3 regions of the Paenibacillus canaveralius genome follow, and region 2 is predicted to be linked to each of the others. Evidence: riboswitches for the same ligand, from Rfam matches in the RefSeq annotation. Region 2 holds a riboswitch; each other region holds the start of a gene.
The links. A riboswitch is a leader RNA that binds a small molecule or an ion and turns the genes downstream of it on or off. The one in region 2 is predicted to bind cyclic di-AMP.
Positions count from the first base shown of each region.

Region 1: linked by a shared signal. The riboswitch ahead of ABC395_RS24515 (C40 family peptidase) and the one ahead of ABC395_RS10795 (hypothetical protein) in region 2 are both predicted to bind cyclic di-AMP.
Region 3: linked by a shared signal. The riboswitch ahead of ABC395_RS20440 (TrkH family potassium uptake protein) and the one ahead of ABC395_RS10795 (hypothetical protein) in region 2 are both predicted to bind cyclic di-AMP.

Region 1 is NZ_JBDFMM010000001.1:5,417,252-5,420,507, reverse strand. Features, by position in the region: gene ABC395_RS24520 (cryptochrome/photolyase family protein) at 1-1,346, opposite strand, end outside; gene ABC395_RS24515 (C40 family peptidase) at 1,496-1,960, opposite strand; cyclic di-AMP (ydaO/yuaA leader) riboswitch at 1,964-2,111, opposite strand; gene ABC395_RS24510 (SurA N-terminal domain-containing protein) at 2,290-2,880, opposite strand; gene ABC395_RS24505 (hypothetical protein) at 3,084-3,256, opposite strand, start outside.
Region 2 is NZ_JBDFMM010000001.1:2,285,377-2,288,632, reverse strand. Features, by position in the region: gene ABC395_RS10805 (DeoR/GlpR family DNA-binding transcription regulator) at 1-38, opposite strand, end outside; gene ABC395_RS10800 (L-lactate dehydrogenase) at 248-1,201, opposite strand; gene ABC395_RS10795 (hypothetical protein) at 1,274-2,119, opposite strand; cyclic di-AMP (ydaO/yuaA leader) riboswitch at 2,136-2,268, opposite strand; gene ABC395_RS10790 (DoxX family protein) at 2,519-3,058, opposite strand; gene ABC395_RS10785 (hypothetical protein) at 3,118-3,256, opposite strand, start outside.
Region 3 is NZ_JBDFMM010000001.1:4,531,319-4,534,574, forward strand. Features, by position in the region: gene ABC395_RS20430 (cation:proton antiporter) at 1-141, opposite strand, end outside; gene ABC395_RS20435 (potassium channel family protein) at 160-822, opposite strand; gene ABC395_RS20440 (TrkH family potassium uptake protein) at 837-2,180, opposite strand; cyclic di-AMP (ydaO/yuaA leader) riboswitch at 2,240-2,389, opposite strand; gene ABC395_RS20445 (CPBP family intramembrane glutamic endopeptidase) at 2,568-3,256, shown strand, end outside.

The DNA.
Region 1 (3,256 bases), 3.1 Mb from region 2:
CCGGAGTCAGGTTTAGCCTCGGCCAGCATACGCTTGTAGATCTCGATCGCTGCGGCGCGGGAGCTCTTCAGATCGACGATCGCGTCCGCCTGCGTCTTGTGAATCTCCTTATCGCTCAGATGAGCGAGATGGGGAAGCCACCGCCGGATGTACATTCCCGTCGGATCATGCGTCTCCGACTGCGTGACCGGGTTCATAACGCGGAAGTACGGAGAAGCGTCGAAGCCGAGCGAAGCGCTCCACAGCCAGCCGCCCCGGTTGAGCACGTTGTCGTAATCGGCGAGCTTGCGCCGGAAATACCGTTCACCCAGCGTGAAGGGGCAGCGCAGGTTCTTGGTCAGGAACATGGCCGTCACCATTGGCAGCCGGTTCGGCATATGCCCCGTGGCGTTCAGCTCCGCCATGGCCGCATCCACGACCGGAATGCCGGTCTGCCCCCGGCACCACCGCTCGAAGAACGTGTCCTCCAGGCCGGAGAAATCGAATTTCTTCTCGTAGACGAAGAAATCCGGGTTATAGACGGCCTGGTACAGGTAGAAGTCGCGCCATGCCAACTGGCGCGTCCAGGCTTCGTGCCGCTCGCTTCCGAGAGCGGCTTCATACGCCCGGCGCACCGAGAGCGCGCCGGTGTTCAGGTGGCGGCTGATCCCGCTGGTCGTCTCGAAGGCGTACCGGTCTCTTTGCGCTTCATAAGCGCGGAGACCTCCTTCGAGAAAACCGCTCAGAGTCTGAGCGGGATCAGGCGCCGTGCCTGCCGCTTCCGGGTCCAGCGGAAGCGGAAACCGGGCGGACCAGGCTTCGCGGTCCGGCAGCGGCCGTGTCTGCAAGTCGCGCACGGTGACGGGCGAAGACGGCCGGAAAAAAAGATGCATGTAAGCGTTCCATTTTTTATAAAAAGGGGTAAAAACCTGGTAAGGAGTACGACGTTCCGCGAACTGCTGGAAATCCCCGAAATCGGCGAGAGTGTGGTCGATCAGCGTAGTAACCGGAACGCCGCGGGCGGAAGCTGAAACCTTCAGTTTGCGGTCGCGTACTAAAGCATAGGGCGTAACGTCGCCGTGCAGCACGATTTCTTCAATCGGAAGCTCGGCCATCAGTCGGTCGACTACAGCATGCGGCTCACCGGCAAGCACTTCCAGATGCGCACCCGCTTTCCGGTATTCGCGTATGAGCCTGGAGACGTGACGGAGGAAGTTGACTCCGCTGTGTTCCCGTTCCCGGCCGCCGCGCAGCAGGAAAGGGTCCAGAATGAGAATGTGCAGGCTCGGCCGTCCCAAGCTGTGAATATAATCGAATGCCGTCATGTCATCAACCCGCAGATCTTTGCGATGAATAAAAAGGATCATAATGAAGGGACGCTCCTTGCTTTTTCGTCTAACTTCATAGTAACAGGAAATCGTCCACAAATGAAAAGAAGCCCGGCAAGCCAGGCGGCAACCTGGATTACGGGGCTCCCTCTCGGGTATATGCTGCGTTCCATTACGAGTGCGTCTTACTAGTCTGCAGTGATCTTGTTAAAAAGGTCATCGCCGATAACGCGGCGTGCAGAAACGTATCGTTTCGCATAGTAAGATTCGCTCAAGTCACTCTTTGTAACACCTTTGTTCGTTGCGGAGTGGGCGAATTTATTGTTCCCGATGTAAATACCTACATGGGAGATGCCTTTTCCGTCGGTGTTAAAGAATACAAGGTCACCCGGTCTCAGATCGCTTTTCGCAACCGAGGATCCTTGGCCGTTCTGTGCTTTTGAAGTGCGTGCCAGATCAACGCCGAACCGGTCGAATACGTAGGACGTGAAGCCCGAGCAATCAAAACCGCTGGTCGAGGTGCCCGAATACTTGTAAGGCGTCCCTACCAATCCGTCAATCGTGGAGCTGAGCGTCGACTTCGCGGATGCGCTGCCGATTTCCACACTCAAAAACAGGGTCAAGCTCAAAACAAACAACAAGACTTTCTTCAACTGTGTTGCTCCTTCCTGTGCCTACGAGGTTAGCTGGAGGGTTCGGTAGAAGGTGTCCCCTATGATCCCTTTGTTGCAAGATCAATTCACCCAGAGTGGATCCCCCGTTCTCTTCCTTTTCGTCTAAGAAGAAATTCGGCAATCTTTTTCTGTTCCGACACTAAATATTCGCCATAGGTCCAGAAATTCCTTCCAAAAAACTAAAAATAGTTACAAAAAATTTTCAAAAGCAGTTATTTAGTCGGATTTCAGGGGAAAAAGTAGATCAAAAAACCCGCCTTCTTCTATAAAAAGGGCGGGTTTTCCATGTCTTTCAGCTCAGAGGCGATCTAAGTCTTCGGCTGATCCGGAAACTTCACGCGCAGTCCGGGTTTCGTTTCGGCAAGCAGTTTTTCCTGCAGGGCGTTGAGGTCTTCCTGCGTTTTCAGCTCGCCTTTTTTGACGAGAAATTCGATCGTCTTTTGCTGGAGGAGATATTTGGCGTACTGGTTGACGGTTTTGGGATCGGTCCAGTAGGTCGCTTCGGTCAAGCCGGCGCTTTTGTAGAGCATTTCCTTCAACTGAGCCGCTTCGGGACCGGCCGCTTCCAGCGCTTTGCGCTGCTGGTCGATAGCCTGCTTTACTTCGGCCTCCTTGACTTTAACTCCGCGTTTCTGGCCGTAACGGACGAAGAGCTCGTCCTTTAGCATCAGATCGAGAAGCTGATCGTTGGTCAACGTGTTTTGGGCGCCCTGCATTTGAAAGGCCAGATCGACTTCGGCTTTCATTTTGTCGAATGCCTGGTTGGAAATGCGGACGTCGTGACCGATCGCCACAACCTCTTTGGCTTTAACGTCGGACTGTCCGTATAAGAACGACCCGGCGGCGACACAAAGGCCAATTACTGCCGCCACGACGGTGCTTGTCCGTGGGGATATCATCGGTAATGCCTCCTTTTATCTTCTATCTTTCCATGATAGCTGAAATACACGCAAATGGAAACTAAAAACCCCCTGGCCGTGAACGGCAGGGGGAGACGGGTATCGCGCCGGAATAATCCGGAAAGAGAACGGTTAAGAAGTGCGGCCTGTGAGCAGGACTGATCTGCCTTGCCGCCGGGTTTACGGGCAGAAAAGCCGGCGTCCTAGGACCGGTAGCTTTCCCAAATTTCGCGCTGCGCCGCGATGGACCACATTTTGACGAAAGTACGGACCAAGGGATAAATCTGATGAATGATGAGAGCAGTCAGACCGGCCCATACATAGGATGCGGTAGTTGCCGCGATGGCAAGAAGGAAGCCGAGCAGAATGAGCAGCA
Region 2 (3,256 bases):
TAGTCCATAATCGCTTCGATTCGTTCTTCCTGAAACATATCGGCACACCCTTAAGTGATTTCATGTAATTGTTAATGATTTATAAGTAATTATAAGTTTTGTTAAGTCGTTTTGTCAATCAAACGTATTTCCCTCCAAAAAAACACCTGCACAACAAACAAAAACAACTGCAAAAAAGCGGCTGATAAATCAGCCGCCCGTTTGACATTTTATTAGCATGCCCTGTATGAGTTCATCTATCTTCCGCCTAAAGGCGTTCCGAAATCGACTCGATCATTTCCCGGATTTTCGCTCCCGATTTGCGGAGCTTCTCTTCTTCTTCATCGCTCAGAGGCAGCGTAATGACTTCCCGCACGCCCGTACGATCCACAATACACGGAACCCCGAGATACACGTCTGACATCCCGTGATAATTGGAGACGAACGTCGATACGTTGAGCACGGCTCCCTCATCGCGCAGAATCGCGGTACAAATCCGGTCAAGCGCCAAAGCGATCGCATAATAGGTCGATCCCTTCGCTTCGATAATCTGATAAGCCGCGTCCCGCGTATTCCGGAAAATTTCGTCCTTATCATCCTGATTCAGTTCAAGAGGCAGACCGGCAAAATTCGCCAGACTCCATAGAGGCACTTCGGAATCCCCGTGCTCTCCGACAATCGCCGCATGAATGCTGCGCGGGTCCACTTGAAGCTTCTCGCCGATCAAATAACGGAAACGCGCGCTGTCCAGCAAAGTTCCCGAGCCGATGACACGGTTGACGGGCCATTCCGACTTTTTCCACGTAAAATAAGACATAATATCGACCGGATTGGTCGCCACCAGAAGAATACCTGTCTGGTTGTACTTCGTCACATTCTCGACGATGCCGTTAAAAATGTCCACGTTGCGCTTAAGCAGATCGAGACGGGTTTCCCCCTGCTTTTGCGCGACACCCGCACAAATAATGATAATGTCGGCGCCTTCACAGTCGGAATAATCTCCCGCCCATACTTTGACCCTGCCGGTAAACGGCAGGCCGTGGTTCATATCGAGTGCGTCCCCGTTCGCTTTCGCGTGATTATAATCGATGAGGACAAGTTCGGACATCCGCTCTCTGAGCAGCAGGGTATACGCCGTAGTGGAACCGACGGCCCCCGTTCCGATGACAACAATACGTGTTTTTTTGGCTGTTTCCAGGTTATCGAATTCGTTAGCAGACACGAGAACCTCTCCTTTCAGGGGAATTCTGGTATTATTGTAGGCGAATTTCCCACTAAAAAGCAAACGTCCGGTCTACAAAACGATAAAATAGGCCCGGGATTGCTCGAAAAGCGCCGGCTGGTCCAACTGAAATCCGGTACCGATATACCCGCAAGTCTGCACCGGGGCAAGACGCGCGGGTTCGGGATAGCCGCCTTCTTCCAGCCAGTCCGCTCCCAGCACCGCAGCGGTATGCTCCCACAAGCAGCAGGCCGGACCGATCAAATAATCTTTATGCATCGCCAGAGCCGTTCCTTCCTGCCGAAGCATGTACGCGCTGCGCAGATCATCCAGCAGAGATCCGCCGCATCCCGGGTGAATCTCCCGCTCCGTCCGGAGCGCATTAGCGGAGCTTTGCGCCGAAACGGCAATTTCGATGCGCGCGACCTCACCGCTGCGGGAACGGTAACGCGGTTCCGGGCCGGACCGTAGGCCGCCTTCCTCATTCAGGACCGCCGCCGGCCGGGCACTGAATGAGCTCGTAACGGAACGGCCGCAGCTCCCGTAATATCCGGCTCCCCCGTAGCTTCCGAGGACTTCCACAAACGGTTTACGCCGTGACCGGGATATCAGATCGAACAGCGCCATCTCGGCGAGATCCGCTTTGACATTTCCCCAGAGAACGCGGTTCAAACGGACGATATCGAGTGCTTGCGTCGTCGTCGTTTTTTGTAGCCGGTACAGGAAACGGGCCCAGGTCACAAGGTCGAAATATTTCTCGTTCACCGCCATCAAGCATTCTCCCCAGCCTGTCTCTCCCGCCTCGTCCGTAAGCTTCAGCAGCCCGTACCGGCAATTCTCCAGTGTTCCTTTGGCATAATGATAGCAGCAGGGTACATCGAATTCGAACAGTTCAATCCGGATAATTCGTGCGTCCATTCTTCCTTTTCCACTCCTTTTCTCCCAATAACGCTTGCGAGGTTAGCTGCCGGGTTCGGGTTTGAGAGACCCCTACGGATACGGATTCCGATTCACCCCAGAAATGTGGGTCCCCCGCTTCTCGTTTGAGAATTAAGCGCGCAGATGAAGATGATGACAGAACCGCCTCCGGCGTCCGGACAAGCGCTCCGAAGCCGGATCCGGCGGACCCTGAGAGTATGTTACCTCCGCGAATCGGGCCTGTAAACAAATCCGGTGGACAGCCCGATTCCATTTTGTGCCATGTAACCCCATTCATTCTATCGTTGCTTCATCAGGCTGTCCGGTGCTCATTCTTTCTCCGTTTATCACAAAAAAGCCCCGGTATCCGGGGCTTTTTCGGTAAGCATTATCGTTCGGTCAGATATGAGCGCGTGTCTTGCCTCCCCCGAGAGTCGGGTTTGCGCCGTGGTCTCCGCGATGGCGGAGAAGCTTGCGAAGGTAAGGAAGGATGTAATAGTCGGCTCCGAACTTGCCGGCGTTGGCTCCTGCGGCGATGACGATCACACCGAGCAGGATCATCCAAGGGTTCGTGCTTACGGTACCTGCGAAGAGGAACATGAAGTTCATCAAGACTCCGAAGAATGCTGCCGCCGTTGTCAATGCGCCGAGGACAAGACCCAGTCCTACCAGAAACTCTCCGAGCGGAATCAGTACGTTAAACAGTTTGGCATTCGGCAGTGCGAAGTTTTCGAGGAACGCGGTGAATGTCGGATAGACCAGCTCGTTGGTCGCTTTATCCATAACCGGCTTCGCTACCGCGCCTTTCAGGAAGCCCGTGGCGTCAAATCCGCCCGTCAGTTTGTGCCATCCTCCGGTAATCCATGCGTATCCGAGATAAAAGCGGAGGATGAGCATCAGACCTGCCGCGTAGACGTTCGTTCTTAACCAGTTAAACATATAAATTTCCCCTTTCAAGCTGCGTATTCTGTATGATGGTTTTGCGTGTTTCCGTTTCTTTAGAGCCAGTACTGCTCGATCAATCCGCATTCCGCTTCCAGAGGAAGAGGAAGTCCGGTTTTGCCGGCCGCTTGCATTCGGCCGATTTGCCCTGCCTGCACACAGTCGAAGCATAAATCTTTATAACCTTCGGGGTGC
Region 3 (3,256 bases), 2.2 Mb from region 2:
AATCATCCCCGCGATCAGAAAAAGGGCCACATCGGGCAGGCGGAGCCACCCCGCCAATTTGCCGAACAGCATGCCCAGCACCACGATCAGGATAAATAAATACAGCTCATAATCAATGAGCTGTGTAAAACTGTTCTCCATGCGCATACGCCCCTTATTTTACCGGATTACGCGGCTCTCAAACGTATCGATCTGCTCTTTCGTGCCGATAACGACCATAACGTCTTTCTCGTGCAGGACATCTTCGGCGGTAGGTGCGATAATCACGTCGTCCGTTTTATTGATGGCGACGATGCTGCATCCGTATTTGGCCCGCGGATCAAGCTCCTTCAGGGTCAGACCGGATATACGCCGGGATACGACGAGTTCGGCGATGGTGTAGTTTTTGGACAACTCGATATAATCGAGAAGATTCGGCGACACAAGCTGATGAGCCACCCGCACGCCCATGTCCCGCTCCGGAAAAATAATCCGGTCCACGCCGATTTTCTCCAGCACTTTGGCATGCTGATCGGTCAGCGCCTTCGCGACGACCGTTTTGACGCCAAGCTCTTTCAGCAGAATGGCGGCCATGATACTCGCCTGGATGTTGTCCCCGATAGCCACGACGGCGCAGTCGAAATTACGGACGCCGAGCGAGCGGAGAACCTCTTCGTCCGTCGCGTCCGCCACTACGGTATGGGTGAGCTTGTCGCTCATCTCGTCCACTTTCTCTTCGTCTCTGTCGATGCCCAGCACCTCATGCCCGAGCTGAGTCAATTCTTTGGATAAACTGGAACCGAAGCGTCCGAGTCCGATAACTGCATATTGAATGAAAGCCATTGTTTTGTTTCTCCTTAACCTATCGTGATTTTTCCTTCGGGATAACGGTAAAGCTCTTTCTCGGCCTTAGGCTGCAGCGCGTAAGCCAGTGTAAGGGGACCGAGACGTCCGGCGAACATGGTGAGGGCGATCATGACCTTACCGAACAGGGTAAGCTTCGTAGTCAGCCCCAGGGTGAGTCCAACGGTGCCGAATGCCGAAGTCACTTCATATAAAATCATAAGAAACTCATGATCTTCCGTCGTAGACAGCAGCATGGTGACAAAAATAACAAGAAAAAGTGCAAACATCGTCAGCGTGATCGCCTTCAAAATTCGTTCCTTGCCGAGACGGTTGCGGAAGAAGACGATATCTTCTTTGCCTCGCACCATCGCGACGATGGCTCCAACAAGCATCGTAAACGTAGTCGTCTTGATGCCGCCCCCGGTAGATCCCGGAGAAGCCCCGATAAACATCAGGATGATCATAAAAAATTGAGTGGCCTGGCGGATAGAGGCGAGATCAAGCGTGTTCGCCCCCGCCGTACGCGGTGTGACCGATTGAAAAAACGAAGCGAGAATCTTGCCGCCGAAGTCCAGCGAGCCCAGCGTTTTCGAATTGGAATACTCGAAGATGAAAATCACGAGTGCTCCGGTCACGATCAGAATACTTGTGGCGCTCAGCACCACTTTGGAGTGAAGGGTCAGCCTCTTCGTTTTCCGGTAATCCATCACATCGGACATCACGATAAAACCGATTCCGCCCAGAACGATGAGCCCCATCGTCACTACATTGGTAATAAAGTCGTCGGCGTAAGCGGTCAGTGAAGTGAAGGGGCCCGTGATCGGACCGAACAGGTCAAACCCGGCATTGTTGAAAAAGGAAACGGCGTGCCAGATGCCATAGTACAGTCCCTTCGGAAAACCGAGATCCACCGACCAGCGGGCCGTGAACAGGACAGCCGCTACTCCTTCGATCGTCAGCGAGTAAATCAGTACTTTCCGGAATAGGCGTACGATACCTTCCATGCTGCCCTGGTTCAGGGCTTCCTGGAGCAGCAGTCTTTCGCGGAGCGATATCTTCTTGCGCAGGATGAAGGCAAAAAGCGTCGCCATGCTCATAAAACCGAGGCCGCCGATTTGAATGAGCGAAATAATTACGATTTGCCCGAACGTCGTAAAATGCGTTCCGGTGTCAACCACGACCAGACCTGTCACACAGGTGGCCGAGGTGGCCGTGAAAAGGGCGTCGATAAACGGAAGCGGAAGCCCGTCCGTTGACGAGATCGGCAGCATCAGCAGGCCGGAGCCGATAAGAATAATGAGCGCGAACCCGAGAACGAGAATCTGCGGCGGCGTAAATCTCGACTTTTTTAACACATGATTTCCTCCTATATGAAGCACAAAAAAGACACTGGAGTCCCACTGCCCTTTCGGTTATGGTTCCTGCTGGTCGCCTACGAAGTTAGCTGACGGATTCGGATGTACAGGCCACCCTATTTACCCTGCCCGATTCAGGCACAAGCGGTAAAATTCACCCCAATGTATGGTTCCCCCGTTTTCCTGCGGAAATTCGGCGTATGAAGTTGTGAGAAGAAATGATCATCCGCATTATATATCTGTTATTAAACAAGCACAAAGCCCTTTTAACCGGATTTTACGGCAGGAAACTTAGACAATCTTCCTGCAGCTAACTGGGAGACACGAATTGGCATCCTTACGCAAACTGTGATACGGTAAAAAAAACGATCGGAGAAGGAGCTGACCATGAAAAAATACGGTCCGGATAAACCGCTGCTGCTTCTGGCCCTGACCGGATTCCTTCTGTATGCGGCCGTGGTTTATATCTACAATACCGGGGCCGCTCCGGCCGGTTCCGATCCTTACGAAACGGCAGCCACCATTACGAAAGAACAGGCCGCGGACGCGGCGGTCGAATGGCTGCGGCAGCGGACTGCCACCGATGTCGAAAGCGGTACCGGCAGCGTTACGGCCGGAGGCTCTCCCGGCACTTTCGTCAGCTATCAATCGGAAAAGGAACTGAGCGGCTACCTGACCAAAGAGAAGCTTCAAAAGGTGTATGACAAAAGCTACGCCGGCCGGATACCCGTCGATTATTACCGGGTAGAGCTCGCCGAGCCTTCTCCCTCCGACCGCAAGTGGATTATCGATATCCATATGACGACGAAAGCCGTCATCGGCTGGACGGGCACCGGCGGCGAAAAACGGGCGGCCGTGACCGCTCTCGATGCGGAGAAGCTCGCACGGGAAGCGATAGCGAAGCAGGGCTACGAAGAGGCGGAGTTCAAGCGGATCAGTCCGCCTGCCGCCAAATCCGGCCAGCTGCTGTTCGAGCGGCAGAAAGAGCCGGTCGGGGACGCGAAGCTGACGATCGGTGTGGAACTGGAGGGCGCCTCCGTTTCCTCGTTCACCCAGTCGTTCGCTCTCCCAGCCGC